DNA from 3 places in the Priestia sp. ABM2_011 genome. Region 1 is predicted to be linked to each of the others. Evidence: riboswitches for the same ligand, from Rfam matches in the RefSeq annotation. Region 1 holds a riboswitch; each other region holds the start of a gene.
The links. A riboswitch is a leader RNA that binds a small molecule or an ion and turns the genes downstream of it on or off. The one in region 1 is predicted to bind S-adenosylmethionine.

Region 1 (6,269 bases):
GGCCCGGCCATTTTACTAAGTCTTTACTGGAAGCGTATGACTAGATGGGGAGCCCTTGCAGGAATGATTGTAGGTGCAGCTACAGTATTAATTTGGGTAAATACTCCATTGAAAGATGCCCTTTACGAAATGATTCCTGGATTTTTCTTAAGCTTGCTGGCTGTTATTGTAGTAAGTCTGTTAACAAAAAAGCCTTCAGAAGCTGTAGAAGATCAATTTAGAAACATGGAAAGCGTATTAGAACAGCATACAAAATAGTAAAAAAAGTACACAAGTTACGACTTGTGTACTTTTTGCTTTTAATGCAAGCCCTGCAGTCATATATATGTACTAAAGACGGATTAAGGAGGGTTTTTACATGCAACATTCTTATTTCCCTTATGAACCTACACAGCCACTGCGCGCAGATACACAAAATAGAGAAATTAAAGTAACTGGTGAAGGAAGTGCTTCAGCCATTCCAAATGAAATTTCCATGACGATTGGAACGCGCACGGAAAACCGAGACGTTCAAGAAGCCTTAAAAGAAAATTCAGCTGTTTCAAATACTCTGCTGCAAGAGATACAAAAACTTGGAATCAATGACCAGCAAATTGAAACAGCTTCATTCACTATAAATCCTAAATATGATTACAGCGATGGAAAATCGACTCTTACAGGATACGAAGTACAGCATTTGTTTAGAGTAAGAGTACAAGATGTAAAACAAGCTGGCGATGTTTATAACGCTACGTTTTCAAGCGGAGCCAACGTAGCGCAAGATCTTCAATTTCACGTTACAAATGATGATAAATATGAACAAGAAGCGATAAGTAAAGCTTTGCTTAACGCTAAAGAAAAGGCCTTTACCATTGCCAACACGCTGCAGCTCCCTATTAACCAAATCCCCATTTTAATCGAAGAAGGCCCCGTCTATCAGTCATCTGGCTCCTCGCCTAAGTTATTAGCAGCCTCTCCCCCTATCCAAGCTCAGTCCTTGACTGTATCCGCTTCTGTAAAAGTTACGTACACGTATTAATACTTATGATAAACTATAGATTATTATAATGAAGAAACTAATCTAAAGGAGCTCTTTGCACAATGACTTCTGAACATTTACTAGCAGCTTATCAGACCCTATGGTTGAACCGTTCTTTCGCTTCTAAACAAGCCCTGACAAGTGAAGATCAGCTTCACGAAGCCATTCTGAAAGATTTAAAAGATGAAATGACTCATCCACGCGTTCGGCAAACACCGTATGTAAAATATCATCTTGGCATAAAAAGAATTCTAAACAGCAGTCTTTCCTCTGATGAAAAAGTTGCGCTTACGTCCCTATACACAAACCTTTTAGATAGCTGTATATAACAAAAAAAGGACTTCCTTAATGGAAGTCCTTTTTTTATTTAATTAACGCTTTTTCTTCTAAGCTTTGAAAAACAGCGTTAAAGTCTTGCTTCAAATCCTCGAATTCCTCTAGCCCTACTGAAAGGCGAAGAAGTGAATCAGTAATTCCTTTTTCTTCACGTACTTCTTTTGGGATACTTGCATGAGACATTGTTGCAGGATGCGTGAGAATGGATTCAACTGCACCTAGACTAACTCCAATTGAAGCTAATTTGACTCCTTGTAAAATATGTCGTGCTACTTCTTCATCCTGCACTTGGAAAGAAATCATAGCTCCGTATCCATTTGCTTGTTCTGAAATGAGTTTGTGGTCCGGATGACTTTTTAAGCCTGGGTAGTATACACGGCTCACTAGAGATTGTTCTTCAAGCCACTTTGCAAACTGCAGCGCTGTTTTTAACTGCTGATCTAAACGAACTTTTAATGTCTTAATGCCTCGAAGCAGTAAAAAACAATCCTGTGGCCCCAAGATAGCACCAAAAGCATTTTGTACAAACTTTACTTCTTCCGCTAGCTTTTCATCGCTTACTACAACTAAACCGCCAATGACGTCACTGTGGCCGCTGATATATTTTGTAGCACTATGAATGACAATATTTACACCAAGGTCAATCGGCTGCTGTAGATAAGGTGTTAAAAACGTGTTATCCACAATTGTAAGGAGATTGTGCTCCTTCGCCAAACTTGCTACTGCTTTAATATCCGTTACCTGTAAAAATGGATTTGAAGGGCTTTCGATATAAATAGCCTTCGTATCTTTTGTGATAGCTTCTTCTACTTTCTCAACCTTCGTTGTATCAACAAAAGTTGTTTTGATACCAAACTTTGAAAATAGTCGTGTTAATACACGATATGTCCCGCCGTACGTATCGTGTGAAACTAAAATTTCATCTCCTGATTCAAAAATAGATAACACCGATGAAATAGCAGCCATACCTGATGAAAAAGCAAAACCAGCGTATCCATTTTCTAGCTGAGCAATAGTGTTTTCTAAAGCCTCACGCGTTGGGTTTCCTGAACGAGAATAGTCATAGCGGCCGTTGTTCGTCTCATCTTCTTGATTAAATGTAGATACCTGATAAATAGGTACGTTAACCGCTCCAAAATGACCGTCAATTCCTGTATTTGCATGAATTAAGTTCGTACCAAATCTATGTTTATTATTGTTGGTATGCATCAAATGCCTCCTTCAAATCTTTAATTAAATCATCTGCGTGCTCAATTCCAACTGATAATCGAAGTAAACAGTTTGTTACTCCGACACGATTTCGAATTTCCTCCGGAATATCAGCGTGTGTTTGACGAGCTGGGAATGTCATTAAACTTTCCACGCCTCCTAAGCTTTCTGCAAATGTAATAACTTTAACATTTTCTAAAAGTACTGACACGATGTTAGGGTGTGAGACAGCAAAAGAAATCATGCCTCCAAATCCAGTTGCTTGTTTCTTCATGATTTCATAGCCCGGATGTGTTTCAAGACCAGGGTAATACACTTTTTCCACGGAATCATGAGCAGTAAGCCAATTTGCAATTTTCAGTGCGTTTTCGTTATGTTTTTCCATACGAAGCGCTAGCGTCTTAATACCGCGCAATAACAGCCAGCTATCCTGTGGACCTAAGATTGCCCCAGCTGCATTTTGATAAAAACGAATTTTCTCTCCTAAGCTACTACATCGAGCGACTACAAGACCAGCAACTACATCATTATGACCCCCAATGTATTTGCTTGCACTATGTATCACAATATCTGCTCCGAGCTCTAAAGGACGCTGATAGTAAGGGGACATGAATGTATTGTCAACGATAGTAAGCAAATCATGCTGTTTAGCTAACGCAATTGCTTCTGGCAAATCAGTCACGTGCATCATTGGATTTGTAGGTGTTTCAATAAATAGAGCTTTCGTGTTGGGACGAAGCGCATCTTTTACTTGCTCGAGATGGGCTGTGTTGACGTACGAAACAGTAATTCCTTGCTCTGAAAAGATTTCATTTAGTACTCGGTACGTTCCTCCGTATAAATCCTCTGATACAATTAAATGATCTCCGTTTTTAAATAGTGCTAAAACTGCCATTACACCCGCCATTCCTGAAGCGAATGCTACTCCTACTTCGCCTTTTTCTAAAGCAGCAATTGCTTCTTCCAATGCTGTACGAGTAGGGTTTGCCGTACGTGCATAGTCAAATCCCGTACTTTGCCCTAAAGCAGGATGAGCAAATGTTGATGCTTGGTAAATGGGTGTTGTAATAGAACCTGTTGAAGGGTCACGACCTACTCCTGAACGAACTAATAAAGTTTCAATTTTCATCTATTTCTCTCCTTAACTCAAAATAAAAAACACTCTTCACAGATGGAAGAGTGTTCGTTTATACACGATTTCTCTCATCTGTTAGAACAATACTGATGTTCCACAGGAATTAGCACCGTTCAAATGAATGTTTCATTTGATGGTTGCCGGGCATCGCAGGGCCAGTCCCTCCGCCACTCTTGATAAGAGTTCTATATAATTGTTGGTGGTTAACGTTTGTTGTTACTAACTTTAATAAAGATTTTCTTTATTGTCAACATAATTTTCTAAAAAATTTAAATCATCTCATTTGTTTATTCAATATACTTGTCCTGATAAGCACATAAAAAAAGAGACGACACCAAGGTCTCTTTTTCTAAGGCAAGTGCACAGATTTTACGTGAGCTAACTTCCAGTACATACTTTCTCCATTTGCCGTAATTAGTTCAACAATATTATTAGAAACTTCTTTAAGTACGCCAATTTTTTCTGATTGATCCCCTAAATCTAATACGACCAGTTGATTTTCATATTTTTTAAGCTGCTCTTCAAAGTTTCTGACAAAAGGTGCAGAGGCAGGCCTTACTGGGAGCTCTTTGTCACTTAAAGAATAAGGGGTTAACTCATTACTATAAGGGGTAAGCCATTTCAAATGATGTAAAGAAACAAAGACATTTTTATATACTGGAGAATAAAACACAAGATAATCATTCAGCACGCTTGTAATATAGCCATGCAATGATTTTCCTCCTGTTACATAAATTTCAATAAATTTTCCTTTTGCCTGCTGTAAAATATTACGATAAGAAATCCGCTGACTTTCTTCTATTAAGTTCTCTTCTATGGTTCGTAAAGGTGTATAATCTTCTTCTGAAACCTCTCGCAAGCGATGTATGTGTAAAAGAGGAATATACAAATAATCATGTCCATTATATAAAACCATTACATCTAACCCGAGATCAACAAGTTTTCCTATAAACGTTGTTTTCCCTGATATATCGACTTCAACAATTTTATCAATATAATGATTCATACTCATTCTCATTCTCCTCCTTTTTCCTATATGATAGAAAAGGTGCTTTATAAGCACCTTTTACGTTCCAGTTCGTCATGCTTTCCAACGATAATTTTTCGTTTTAATAACTTTTTCACCTGGTGTTGAAGAGCGTGAACCCGTACGGCGTCCTCCCGAGCGATCGTCTGTGCGACCTCCTGTACGTCTTCCGGTACGGTCTCCAGTACGGCCATCCGTGCGACCTCCGGTTCTATCTACTGTAGTTGACTCTTGCATAGAATCTTCTTCATTTGTATCTCCATTTTGCTCAGAATTTTCTTCATTTTGCTTGAAAGATCCTTTTGATCCTAAGGCAATGGTTTTTACGTGTCTTGGTTGTAAACGTAAAACTTGATTATTTTGTACAAGAGTAAAGTTTCCACTGCGGCTTTGAACTAATACACCTTCCACAGCCTCTGGGCCTCCACCGTTAATAGCTACCCATCTATGTGAAAACTCTTCAAACAGTTCATTAAAACTTTTCGCTTTGATATAATCAGGTGTTTCTTCAACTAATAATGGATTTTGCGGAACAACAGGTGTATTTTTGCTTACAACTTCACTTACACTCTTTATATGCTCTACATTGATATAAACGACGCCGTCATCTTCTGTTAATAATACGACATACGCAGATTCAAATGAGCCTAATACGTCAAGGATTTTACCCACTTTCTTCTCTGGACCACCTTGATTTATTTGCACCTGCTTATCTTTCATTAATAATAGAGTACCTGCAAATGTGTTAGCTCTGTGAAGTTCTACTTCACTATTAAATCCAGAAAATGTTTGTGCCGAATTAGACTTCGTATCCTCTGTAATGCTTTTAACATGGGCAAGCTGATAATAAATAAATGTATACTGCTGCTGTGGAATAAGCTGAGCCGGCTGATTATTTTGCTGGTTGTTATTTTGATTTGTTTCAAGAGCAAGTGTTAAATAATCTGATTGAACGTCAATTAAATATCCCGTTTTAGATTCAGGCCCCCCGCGATATACAGTCACTACTCTCCCTTTTAGTGGTTTAAAATGGGCAGAGTAGCCCGTGCTTTCAGCTTGTTGAACTTTGCGAGCGCGACTACGATTTGCATTTTGAGTTTGATCTTGATTTTGGTCGTAGTAATAGTTACTCATTGTTTTTCCTCCTTATTGATTATCCTTATTGGTCATTCATACTGTATATATACGTATCATGTACAGCTATTGATTTCCTGCATTTGCCTATTATTAACAAAATCCACTGTTGCCTATAAATTGCCTATAAATCTATCTCTTTTTAAAGAGTCAAAAGGTTATTTTGAATATACGCTGTTCGTTCTTTTATAAAAGACAGCATAAATTCGGGTTCTTTATAAAATTGCTCCAAGTTATCTTTTACGTAAGGATCTTTTAATACATATGGAGCAATATACTCATGCAGTTGATAAATGATTGGTTTCATGTATTCTATTGTAAATTGATTATTTAGAACATTGTTCATTTTTTGAACATATCGCTTTTTAATGCTGTTCACCGCCAGTAAGCGAGCTGTAAGCGTATTAAAT
Region 2 (6,269 bases), 160 kb from region 1:
CAGCTGGGATTGCGCATGAAATCCGCAACCCGATGACGGCTTTAAAAGGGTTTGTTCAGCTGCTAGAAAGCAGCATTCAAGAAGATCACTCTCTTTATTTTGATATTATTAAATCCGAATTAAAAAGAATCGAAACCATTATTACAGAGTTTCTAGTACTCGCTAAGCCACAGGCCGTAAAGTTCGAAAAGAAAAATCTAGCTGCGGTTGTTAAAGAAACGATTGATTTATTAAATGCTCAAGCGCTTTTAGAAAATATTCAGTTTGAACTAAGTGTGTCCCCTCAGCTGCCAATGGTATACTGCGAGCCGAACCAAATTAAACAAGTACTAATAAATGTAATTAAAAACGCAATTGAAGTTACGTCAAACGGGGGAAGAATTTTTGTTGAGGTCTATTCTACAGAGCCGCACTACGTGACGGTCTCCATTCGAGATCAAGGAGACGGAATGCCCGAAGAGCGCATCAAGCGCTTAGGAGAACCATTTTATACGACAAAAGAAAAAGGAACGGGGCTCGGTTTGATGGTCTCATATAAAATTATCGAAGAACATAAAGGGCGAATTGAAGTGGAAAGCAAAATAGGAGAAGGAACAGCTTTTCGTGTTATTCTTCCAGCCTAAACAGAAAGGATAAGCGAGTATGTACTATGGAGAAATGAACTTATTTTCTGATTTGAAAATTTATATTGTAGCCTCGGAAAAAGGGGTTCAACATATTTGGTTTGATAGCGATGATCACAACGAGCAGCTTAAAAAACTTGTCCATGACGAGAATTATCACCTTGTGAAAGAAGCGAAGCGGCAGCTTCAGGATTATGCTGAAGGGCGCACGCTAACATTTGATGTGCCTTTGGATATAAAAGGAACAGACTTTCAAAAAGAAGTGTGGTTAACGCTTAAAGGTATACCTTATGGACAAACGTGGTCTTATAGTGATGTAGCGGAGTCTGTTAATCGCTCTAAAGCCGTAAGGGCTGTGGGACAAGCGAATCGTCGAAATCCACTGCCTATTATTTTACCTTGTCACCGTGTTATTGGTAAAAATGGAGCTTTAACAGGTTATGCAGGTTCCCAAACTCATATAAAAGAAAAACTATTAATGCTTGAAAGAAATGTAGCAAAAGGCGCTCTGGAGTTAAAATAACTATTCACCGTCTAATTTCCAGCCTTCTCCCTGCACAAAAACACCGTCAATTTGCTGAGGAGAAGGGAGGGAATTTAGTTCTTCATCTTTGGATAAATCGAATAGCTGATATTGCTGCTTGCGATTCAACGCTTTGTTTTTATCCGTTTTTTGCTCTGCACTCATTTTTACTCCTCCTTATTCAAAAAGAATCCCCTATAATATATGTAGAAAAATCAGAGAGTACTGTTACAATTGTGTTACAAATGCAGCCAAAAAGCGCTGTTTAATAAAAAAGGTTGAGACATAACAAAATCAATGTCATCTAAAGATGAACAACTCGTATAGATGAACTGAACCGCTTGTGACACCGCAGTTGATTTCCGTGCAAGACTTCGCTTTCCGCGGGCGGCCGCTGAGCCTCCTCGTCGCTTGCGCTCCTGCGGGGTCTCACCCCTTCCGTTTTCCCCGCAGGAGTCTTCGCCTTGCCCTCCAATCAACTGCTAGAGGGAACGAAACAGATAAAACGATATTTACCATCACAAAAAAACGAACCACTAATCAACATGTTGATTAGTGGTTCGTTTTGCAGTGGGGCTAAAATACTTTTGTCCCAGCCTCTTGTTATTGAGCAGATTGCAGCAAAACTTTTTGAATGGATTCAAAAGACGGGGAATGGATAACTCCATGCTCTGTAATAATGGCCGTAATCAGTTCGCTTGGCGTCACATCAAAAGCTGGATTGTACACAGAGATTCCGTCTGGAGCAATTTGCGTATCTCCAATGTGCGTTACTTCTTTAGGTGAACGTTCTTCAATAGGGATGCTGCTTCCGTCTTGAATAGATAAATCAAATGTGGACTGCGGCGCTGCTACGTAAAATGGAATACCGAATGCTTTCGCTAAAAGAGCAAGTCCATACGTTCCAATTTTGTTAGCCGTATCGCCATTTGCTGCAATGCGGTCAGCACCTACAATGATCCCATTAATTCCTTTTGTTTTAATGGTATGAGCAGCCATATTATCCGTAATCAGCGTAACGTCTACTCCCGACTGCTGAAGTTCCCATGCTGTTAAGCGAGAACCTTGAAGAACGGGTCTTGTTTCACAAGCAAATACTTCAAGCGGAATATCGCGCTGCTTAGACAAGTGAAAAGGTGCTAATGCTGTTCCATAATAAGCTGTAGCAATTGAACCAGCATTACATATTGTCATGATTTTATCTTTCTTTTTAAATAAAGAAAGGGCATGATCTCCAATTCGGTAGCACGTTTCTTCATCTTCTACTTGAATTTGAATCGCTTCATGAACAACTTTTGTTTTAGCTTCATTAACGGACGAAGCGGATTCAGCGCTTTTCGCTACGCGGTCCAATGCCCAAAATAAATTGACGGCAGTCGGGCGTGAACTAGCTAAATACTGTTGATCTAGAGCTAGCTTTTTGTTAAATTCCTTGACTGAATCCGTGTCATAGCTAAGCGCAGAAAGAGCAAGACCAAAAGCCGCCGTAATGCCAATTGCAGGGGCTCCGCGTACTTTCAAGGTAGTGATAGCATCCCATACGTCTTTAATGGTTTGCAGCTTAATATATTCAACTTTGCCAGGAAGCTGCTGCTGATCTAATAAAGTAATATATGATTCATTCCATTCCACTGAGCGCGGAAGTGATAGTGTATTTGTCATGCTGATACCGATCCTTTCATTGTGTACATTATTCGTTATCGAAGTAAATGTTCAAATTCATTTGGTGAAACGTCTTGTTGGTGCAGAAGTAAATAGCGTCCAATTTTTAACGCAGTACGTTTAGCGTTAATTTTTCTTTCCTCTGAAGAAATTTCGTCTAAGTCCGCCACGTGAGCTAAGCCAATCGTACGTCGAATGATTTCACACCCTGCATATCCAACAGCATCTTGCCACGTTTGCGTTAAAATTTCATGTAACAAGCGCTCATCTTTAGCGAAAGGTTCAGTGTTTTCAGAATGCCAAAGCGCAGTAAAGGTATCTTTAAATACGTTCCATGTGTTCGTAATGTGTGCAAATAACGGTTCGCGATCTGTTTTTCGAGAAAGAGCATTTAAAAATAAATTTGCAACAAATTGGCCTAAATCGAATCCAAACGGACCGTAAAAAGCAAACTCTGGATCAATCACTTTCGTTTCTTGACTGCTAGCAAATATGCTTCCTGTATGTAAATCACCGTGAATTAGCGTTTGGGCATTTGTTAAAAATTTATATTTTAATTTTGCTGCTTGTAACTTTACATCTCCATCGTTCCACAATTCTTCTACATCAGGACGCAGCGCTTCTTCAAATTCATTTGTATCGATATCAAAAAAAGGATCTGTAAAAACTAAATCTTCCGTAATATTGCATAAGTCCGGATTGCTGTACTTGACGACTTCTTCTTTTTTATCCTGAGGCTTTAAGGCAAAATCCGACGTTTTGAACGCAATATGTCCTAGAAAAGAACCGATATGCTGTGAAAGCAGGGGATAACTTTCTCCTTGAATAAGTCCGGCGCGGGAAATCGTTAAATGAGACAGATCTTCCATGACCGTAACAGCAAGCGTTTCATCGTGGTAATACACAGCTGGTACGAGTTCAGGGGTAAATGCACCGAATTGCTTGAGCGCATTGCTTTCAATCGTGGCACGGTTCAAGGATAGAGGCCAGCTCTCGCCTACAACTTTTGCATAAGGAAGTGCTTGTTTGACGATAATGGATTTATTCGTTTGATCATTTATGATGTGAAAGACGAGATTTAAGTTGCCATCACCGATTTCACGGGCAGTCAGTGCTTCTGTGGCATCAAAGAGACCTAGCTTTTTCACAAGTTTGATTGCTGAAATTTCTGTTAAAGGCTGATACTTCTCTGTTTTTGTTGTTGACATTAGAATCCCTCCATAGTTTATTAAACTGATTTGTTTACTAAGTTAATAGGTTTAAGAATGTATGGAGGCTTTTATAATTTTAGAAAATATAAAAGCCTCTTTCGTTGGAAAGAGGCTTGATTGTAGTGTTCAAACCTCTTATCTGCCAGAAAGAATTACTTTCTGTTGGAATTAGCACCGTGCCTTTGTAAAAACATGTTTTACGGGTGTGATCCATCTTAGGATGGAATGACGGTCGGTTGCTGGGCTTCACAGGGCCAAATCCCTCAGCCAACTCTTGATAAGAGTACGATTACTTATTCAATTTTGATTTGTTTGAAAATTTTATGTTATCTGGTGAAAATCGTATCATGCAAAAAAACGGCTGTCAATACATAATTAATAAAATTCTGTGCGGCGATCTGTAAAGACAGGAATTTGTTTACGAATTTCTTTTACAAGTTCCAGGTTAACGTCGGCACTTAAAAGTTCTTCGCTATCGCCAGCTTCAGCGATTATTTCTCCCCACGGATCGATGACTAAGGAATGTCCGGCAAATGTGTTATTAGGATCTTGGCCTACACGATTACACGCGATTACATAGCATTGATTTTCGATTGCGCGGCTAATGAGCAGTGCTTTCCAATGGGCAAGTCTTGGAGCCGGCCACTGAGCAACAACAAATAAGACTTCTGCTCCGCTGCTAGTATGCACGCGAATCCATTCTGGAAAACGAATATCGTAACAAATAACTCCTGCGCATAAAGACTGTTCAAGTGTAAAAAGATTTTTTGCTGTTCCTGCTTCTAGATAGAGGTGCTCATCCATTAATTTAAATAAGTGCAGCTTACTGTATTGTGATACTTCACGACCTTTTCGGTCAAAAATATACATCGTATTTGTGACGCCTTGCTCTGTTTTTTTCGCGATCGAACCTGCCACAATATTTACTTCGTTCGTTTTAGCAAATTGAGAGATTAATTGCTTGGCCTGCTGTCCTTCATCATCGGCAATTTCGTCTAGCCGCGTCAAATCATAAGCTGTATCCCATAGCTCAGGAAGCACAAGGATGTCAGGGTTTTCTTTTAGAGCTTCCGTCATTTTTTGTTGAATATATTTTCGGTTTTTAGTTGGGTTTCCAAACGCAATATCAAGCTGCAAACACGTGATTTTTACACTCACTTTATCATCCGTCCTTTTTTTAGTAGTTGAAAAAAATGACTTTACAAGTTGAGTATTACAATATATTATTTGTGACTAGAATTTCAAGAATTTTTTGAGAAGGTGTGCGATGATGAAACAATTTGAGCAATCGGAACTATTAAAAAGTTTACCAAAACAATTTTTTGCATCACTTGTAGGCAAGGTAGGAAAAGTAATGGCCCAAGGGCACGACGTTATTAACTTAGGGCAGGGAAATCCTGATCAGCCTACTCCTTCACATATTGTAGAAACACTCCAAAAAGCAAGTGCTAATCCTATGCATCATAAATATTCTCCATTTCGGGGGCACCAGTTTTTAAAAGAGGCCGTTGCGACTTTTTATAAACGAGAATATGGCGTTGATGTGGATCCTGAAAAAGAAGTAGCTATTTTGTTTGGCGGGAAGGGTGGACTTGTAGAAATTCCGCAGTGCTTATTAAACCCTGGAGATACGGTGCTGGTTCCGGATCCTGGATATCCTGATTACTGGTCTGGAGTAGAGCTTGCAAAAGCAAAGATGGAAGTGATGCCGCTCACGGCTGAAAATCATTTTCTGCCCGTATACGAAGAGATAGGTGAACGTGCTAAAGAACAGGCAAAGCTCATGTTTTTAAACTATCCGAATAATCCTACCGGTGCAGTGGCAACGGCAGAATTTTTTGAAGACACCGTGGCGTTTGCTGCCAAGCACGATATTTGTGTGGTACACGACTTTGCCTACGGAGCCATTGGATTTGATGGTAAAAAGCCAATCAGCTTTTTACAGACTCCTGGTGCAAAAGAGACGGGAATTGAAATTTATACTCTTTCTAAAACGTATAACATGGCGGGATGGCGAGTTGGATTTGCTGTAGGAAATGAAAGTGTAGTAGAAGCTATTAATCTTCTTCAAGATCATATGTATGTCAGCCTCTTTGGAGCGGTTCAAGAGGCAGCAGCGGCAGCTCTGTTAGAATCTCAACAATGTGTGAATGATTTAGTTAAGCGCTATGAATCTAGACGCAATACCTTTATTCAAGGGCTTCAAGAAATTGGTTGGGACGTTACATCTCCAGCGGGTTCCTTTTTTGC
Region 3 (6,269 bases), 2.4 Mb from region 1:
TATTCGAACCTTCTACCGTACAAAATAAAGTAGATCTTGCTAGTGATTCCACCATCTCCATCCCTTTAATTTTTGATTTACAAGAGCGAAAATTAATCTGGACGGATATTTCGCTGCATCACCATGTTGAATTTGAAAATAATCTTGAACAAAACAATGGTTCGGTCTCTCTTATGGGAAAAGCCATGACAAAGCTGTTAAAGCCAACGCTTTATGATCTTTTTTCATTTCACGCACAAGCTAGAGGAACACTTGTCCATGACAAACAAAAAGCTGACACTATTTATTCGCTTGATGAAGGTGTTACTCCTTATGATATTGAAACAATTATTGAAACCTATCTAAACTAATTATTTATAGGAAAGTAAGAACAAATAAACGAAAAGACCTCTTTCCAAGAAAGAGGTCTTTTCGTTTACTTCACTAGCTTTTGCTCAGTCCCAGCTGAACCTTGACTTCGTTTATGAAATCCTTTTGCGTAGTACGCAATAATAAGACCGATAAACCATAGTGGTCCGATAACAACTGCAATTCTTGTATCTGGATTGTACGCCATAAGAACAACCACCAGCGCTAGGAACGCAAGTGACACATAAGACGTTAACGGAAATAAAGGCATTTTGTATTTTAACTTTGCCTCTTCACCTTTTTTTAGCGTTTTGCGATACTTAATTTGAGAAAGCAAAATAATTCCCCAAGTCCAAATCGCACCGAATGTTGCAATGCTTGTTACCCACGTAAATACTTTGGCAGGCACAATGTAGTTTAACGCTACTCCGACTAATAACGCACCCGCTGATGCTAAAACAGCTTTTCCAGGTACGCCGCCTTTTGTCAGCTGACCGTATCCTTTTGGAGCTTCTCCGTGCTCTGCTAAGTTAAACAGCATACGGCCTGTACTAAAAATACCGCTGTTACAAGAAGAAAGAGCTGCTGTTAGCACCACAAAGTTAATAATGCCTGCCGCTGCTGGAATCCCGATTTTTTCAAATGTTAATACAAACGGGCTTCCCTGTGAACCAATTTCTTGCCAAGGATAAATCGACATAATGACAAATAATGCACCAACGTAGAAAATAAGAATACGCCAAAAGACCGAATCAATCGCTCTTGCTAGAGATTTTTCTGGATTTTTCACTTCTCCCGCGGTAACGCCGATCATTTCAATTCCTAAATATGCAAACATAACCATTTGCAGCGACAGTAAAATACCTTTGAATCCGTTCGGGAACAGCCCGCCGTTGTCCCATAAGTTTTTAATACCCGTCGCAACGCCGCCGTTCCCGATTCCAAACACAATCATTAATAATCCAACGGCAATCATTAACACAATCGCTAAAATTTTAATAAGTGCAAACCAAAATTCCAGTTCACCATATGCCTTAACAGCTAAGAAGTTAACTGTTGTCATGATGACAAGCGCCGATAACGCCCAAATCCAGTTTGGTACATCCGGATACCAATATCCCATATAAATACCAACGGCTGTAATTTCAGCCATACATGTTACAACCCATAAAAACCAGTAGTTCCAACCTGTTAGATAACCAGCAAGGGGCCCTAAATAGTCGCGCGCGTACTTGCTGAATGAACCTGCAACAGGTTTTTGAATCGCCATTTCTCCAAGTGCTCTCATAATAAAAAACATAATCATTCCGCTAAATCCATACGCCAATAATATTCCCGGCCCTGCTAATTTAATAGCAGATGCAGATCCAAGAAACAGCCCTACCCCTATGGCTGCTCCTAAGGACATCAGCGTCACATGTCTTTCTTCTAACCCGCGTTTCAATTCTTTCCCCTGAGTTTTCCCCTGCATAAACGTCTCCCCTTTTTCCAATCTGTCAAAACGAGATGAATACAGCTTTTTTGTTAGCGCTTTCATATAAATTTATGCTAAAAGTCAGCTAGGCTGTATATTTGTATTCTATCACCTTTCTCTCGTTTTTCTTTTGTCGAAAAACAAAAAAATTATCGTATCATTTTGTTTAAACGCACAATTAGACGTAGACACTGCTTTTTTACTATGTATTTATTATCGCACCTAAGTAATAGTATTTTTTTAAAAATAGAAAAACGCCGACTCAACTCCGTCAGCGCATCGTTCATTTTATGCTTTTTTATAAAACTAGCATTTATCTCGCGGGTTCAAAAGTTTTACAGCCAGGTTCTTCCGTTTCAGAAACATGGTGACTACTTTCAGGACTCACAACGTAAATGGACTCTGCACTGCATTTATTTCCCGATTTCCAATACATGCACTCATTCACTTCACATAATACACCTTGGGCCACTGTTATCCCTCCTTTTTTTGTCTTATCTATTTACTACCCGAAATAGAACGCTTCTAACATTTACATGCAAAAAAACCGCTTGTTTATCAAGCGGATCCTTTTACTGCGTGTGTTCAACATACTGTTTTTTAGCTAAATATAATTCACGACTCAGCGTGATCCGCCGTTCTCTCAAGTTCCTTAATTTAACTTGAAACTGTTCATTAGTTGGCTCTTCTTGAATTAAGCGATACGTAAAAGAAATATCTTCATTTAACTGTTTAAAATCTTCCCATATTTCTTGAACGAGTGCGGATTGTTTGTCTTCAAATGAACGATTTTGCTTCGTTTTTAGCGCGGCTAAAATTTCCTGCTGCCACGTTTCGTCTTTTAGTTCTTTTGCTAACAAGTATAGATCTAAATAATCATCAACGCTTAGCGCCTGTTGTGTATTTTTCAATGTCATCACCTTTTCTATACGAAATGTTTCTTCCTAAGAAGAGGATTTCATCATAGAAAAAGATTCCTCTTCTTATCTGTCAGAGCTAGGCTATGCTGGAATTAGCACCATTCAATGATTGTGGTTGCTGAGGCTTCAAAGGGCCAGTCCCTCCACCTCTCTAGATAAGAATATTTCGCTTTTAAATTATTTCTGACTATTCTAATATGTTTTATAGGTTACGTCAATAGCTTTTCAATAAAAAGAAAAAAGAAGTAAAATATGGTATGATTTTATAAAGGATGGTGAGCACATGAAACGATATATGTTATCTGCTTTTTTGGGAAGCTTGCTGCTGCTTCTTAGCATTGCTTTTTCATCTACTTTCCACGTTGCAATTGTCAAAACAACCGGAAGCATTGGAGGGATTATTTTAGCAGCGGCGGCTTTAGTTATGAACGCGCTTGAAGATCCCCCTCCTCAGGTAATACAGGTGCCGGAGCTGTTGAATCACTGGATAAAAGCACCGTTTGGGCTACTTATTTGCTTTTACTTTCATTACCGAACCTCATCGCATGTATAACATCTTATGTTTTATGGACTCGCTGACATTCACCAACATTACGGACGTTTTGCCACCTGTAGGCTCATTGATATTTGTTTATCTACAAATCCAAGTTCACGGTACACATGCTGTGCAAAATTCCCAGCATGAACGCTGAGTCTGATTTCAGGGTATCCTTTGATAGACAATTCATCAATTGCTTTTTGCATTAACGGCTTGGCTAGACCTTGCCCGCGGTATTCTGGTAAAACATATAACTCGTAGATAAAGCCAATTTCTGCTTTTGAAAAGAAGTCGGCAGATGGACCGACAAAAACCCAGCCTGCAAGTTTATTTTCTTGTCTAGATACTAAATAATAACACCCTTTTTCAAGGGCATTATCAATTAGTTCATTTACGCGTTCAGTTGACGGTTGAAACTGATGCGTTGTTCCTTCAAACAGCGCATCAGCAGATTTCGTCCGAATTTCCTGTATTTCTTCTTCAGTAGCTTTTGCAATCATCACAATCTCTCCTTTCGTGTTCGTTTTCCACATACAGAGATAAATTCCTGCAAAAAAAAGTCTTCGCCTAAGCGAAGACTTTTATTTAAATTCAAAATGTTCTTGATGGTTGCCTTGTTCATCCGTCCAGTTAATCATGATGTCTAAGCCTGCCGCTTTTCCAGGAACAGCAAAATTGGCATAGCGAAAACGCTGACCGCTTTTGCTTAAGTTAGACCTTTCAATAGGAGAAAACAAGCTGTATTTCGCCTTATTTTTTCCTTCGTGCCTAAAAGCTTGGACCTGCACACGCTCTACGTCTTTTCCAATGTTTTCAACGGTTAATCCATATGTATGATAGACGTTATTTTTCCACTTTAGCTGATTATCTCCCGTCATGCTCGCTTTTGTCAGTTCGACCGACCATTGTTCAGATGATTTCTTCATTGGAAGTTTCTCAATCGAAAGAGCGCTGACATGAATGGTTGCAAAAGCAAGCCAAACAAAACAAAAAGTGCTGACTGTATAAAGTAGTCTTTTCATAGATTTTGATCTCCTTAGAAATTTTAGTAGTAGCATCTCCTATTACCTTAAAAATTATGATAAACACTTTAACAAAAAAGCCTCTCCATTCAGGAGAAGCTTCTTAATTAATGCATCAGCAAATCTTTTTGTTTGTCTAACGAGTGTTTTGTATATAAATCTCTTTCAATCGCATATTTAGGACGCTGTTTCACTTCGTTGAAAATCTTGCCAATGTATTCTCCGACAAGACCTATTCCCATTAGCTGCAGGCCGCCTACAAGCCAAATTGATAAAATAAGAGACGTCCAGCCAATTTGCGTATGATCTAAATATTTTTGAATCAGCGCATAAATGCCAAACAAAATACTAAAGAGAAACGAAGCTCCTCCAAGCAGCGTCAGTAAGCGTATAGGTGCTACGCTAAAAGACGTAATCCCGTCAAATGCAAAAGCGAGCATTTTCTTTAGCGGATATTTTGACTCACCCGCCGTCCGTTCTTTGCGGTCATATGTGACTTCCGTGGAGCGAAATCCTACTAATGGTACAAGGCCCCGCAAAAAGACGTTTCCTTCTTTATATTTCATGAGTTCACCAAGAGCACGTTTGCTCATAAGGCGAAAATCAGCGTGATTTTGAATGAGCTGAATTCCTAGCTTGTTCATAAAACGATAAAACCCTACTGCCGTGGTTCGTTTGAAAAATGTATCGGTTTCTCTGCTGTCTCGAACGCCATATACAACTTCATACCCGAGCCAATATTTCTCTACAAAAGTACGAATGACGCTGATATCATCTTGCAAATCCGCGTCAATGGAAATGACGCAGTCAGATTGCTTATGAGCTACTTCTAATCCTGCAAGCAAAGCATTTTGATGTCCTACATTTCGCGCTAACTTTAACCCTTTTACAAACAAATTGCTGCAGCTTTCTTTTTCAATAAGCGACCACGTGCTGTCTTTACTTCCATCGTCTACAAATAAAATAGTGCTTTCACTTGATACAAGTCGTTCATTAATCAGTTCTTTTACTACAGTAGTTAATTGAAAAGACGTCTCTGTGAATACTTCTTCTTCGTTGTAGCATGGAACCACGATCGTTAAAATAGGTCTGTTCATGTTATTGCCCCCTTACTTTGCTTCATATACATACACTTTCCAAGCGGACTGTTTATCGTTAAATGCTTTTAAAAAGTGCAAACCGTCGCTTTCAGCATTTTCAATTGGCACAGCTGAAAAAATATAGCGACCGCCCATTTTCTTAAATTGGCTGATATTAAGCTGCAAATGACGGATTTTTTTCGTTGAGTCTTTTCGGTAATCATATTTTTTCCCTAGCTCGCTAACAAACACATAGCAGCGATTGCCCCAATGATCATAGTAGCTTTCTAGTTTTTTATTTTTATCAAGCTCTTTGGCAATAATTTTGCGAAACTCATGTTTATATGTTAACGGATAGAAGTTGTTATACGTATCTAGCGTATAAAAGCCGTTATACTGAGCAATTGATGGATGAAGCCCTATGCTCGCTACGCGATAAGATGATTTAGGTTTTCCAATATATCTGCTTATTTCATCAAATTGATGCACAGCATAAAATTCTTTGACTGAAGGCTCGTGATTGTAGCGATAGTAAAGTTCAGGATTTGCTATAAATAACAAAAGCAGCTGTAAAATCAAACATACCCACACAAACTTTTTCCACGCCTTGCTCCTTTTCCACAAAACATAGCCGCCAACGGCAAACATCAAATAAATAATGAGCGGGCGTAAAAAGTGAAATCTAGCAAAGTTGAACGTATTAAAAAGCTGATATTTTTCTTTTAGCGGCTCCCAACCTTTATAAAACCAAAACGCATACCAAATCGACAGTAGTAGATTAAGAATAAATAACTGCAAAAACGTTTTTTCAAGCTTTTCCTTGCGATTTCGAGCAACAAACCACAATACGACAAAAGAAAGCGGTAAAATGACAAAAGTATGAAGCGT

Region 2: another riboswitch for S-adenosylmethionine. It lies ahead of mtnK (S-methyl-5-thioribose kinase); the one in region 1 lies ahead of ACXAE4_RS20760 (trans-sulfuration enzyme family protein).
Region 3: another riboswitch for S-adenosylmethionine. It lies ahead of ACXAE4_RS08125 (hypothetical protein); the one in region 1 lies ahead of ACXAE4_RS20760 (trans-sulfuration enzyme family protein).

What each region holds. Positions count from the first base shown of each region.
Region 1 is NZ_JBSWUB010000001.1:3,897,636-3,903,904, forward strand. Features, by position in the region: gene putP (sodium/proline symporter PutP) at 1-258, shown strand, start outside; gene ACXAE4_RS20745 (SIMPL domain-containing protein) at 359-1,018, shown strand; gene ACXAE4_RS20750 (hypothetical protein) at 1,081-1,347, shown strand; gene ACXAE4_RS20755 (trans-sulfuration enzyme family protein) at 1,382-2,563, opposite strand; gene ACXAE4_RS20760 (trans-sulfuration enzyme family protein) at 2,547-3,692, opposite strand; SAM riboswitch class I at 3,764-3,881, opposite strand; gene ACXAE4_RS20765 (hypothetical protein) at 4,048-4,710, opposite strand; gene ACXAE4_RS20770 (spore coat protein) at 4,780-5,859, opposite strand; gene ACXAE4_RS20775 (CotH kinase family protein) at 6,002-6,269, opposite strand, start outside.
Region 2 is NZ_JBSWUB010000001.1:4,061,090-4,067,358, reverse strand. Features, by position in the region: gene ACXAE4_RS21630 (PAS domain S-box protein) at 1-623, shown strand, start outside; gene ACXAE4_RS21625 (methylated-DNA--[protein]-cysteine S-methyltransferase) at 643-1,146, shown strand; gene ACXAE4_RS21620 (hypothetical protein) at 1,147-1,311, opposite strand; gene ACXAE4_RS21615 (hypothetical protein) at 1,386-1,625, opposite strand; gene mtnA (S-methyl-5-thioribose-1-phosphate isomerase) at 1,750-2,808, opposite strand; gene mtnK (S-methyl-5-thioribose kinase) at 2,844-4,016, opposite strand; SAM riboswitch class I at 4,152-4,303, opposite strand; gene ACXAE4_RS21600 (carbon-nitrogen family hydrolase) at 4,395-5,177, opposite strand; gene ACXAE4_RS21595 (pyridoxal phosphate-dependent aminotransferase) at 5,290-6,269, shown strand, end outside.
Region 3 is NZ_JBSWUB010000001.1:1,545,815-1,552,083, reverse strand. Features, by position in the region: gene ACXAE4_RS08140 (TerD family protein) at 1-350, shown strand, start outside; gene alaP (alanine permease AlaP) at 416-1,819, opposite strand; gene ACXAE4_RS08130 (DUF1540 domain-containing protein) at 2,136-2,294, opposite strand; gene ACXAE4_RS08125 (hypothetical protein) at 2,395-2,739, opposite strand; SAM riboswitch class I at 2,803-2,904, opposite strand; gene ACXAE4_RS08120 (hypothetical protein) at 3,026-3,295, shown strand; gene ACXAE4_RS08115 (GNAT family N-acetyltransferase) at 3,334-3,780, opposite strand; gene ACXAE4_RS08110 (hypothetical protein) at 3,862-4,302, opposite strand; gene ACXAE4_RS08105 (glycosyltransferase family 2 protein) at 4,410-5,399, opposite strand; gene ACXAE4_RS08100 (DUF6044 family protein) at 5,412-6,269, opposite strand, start outside.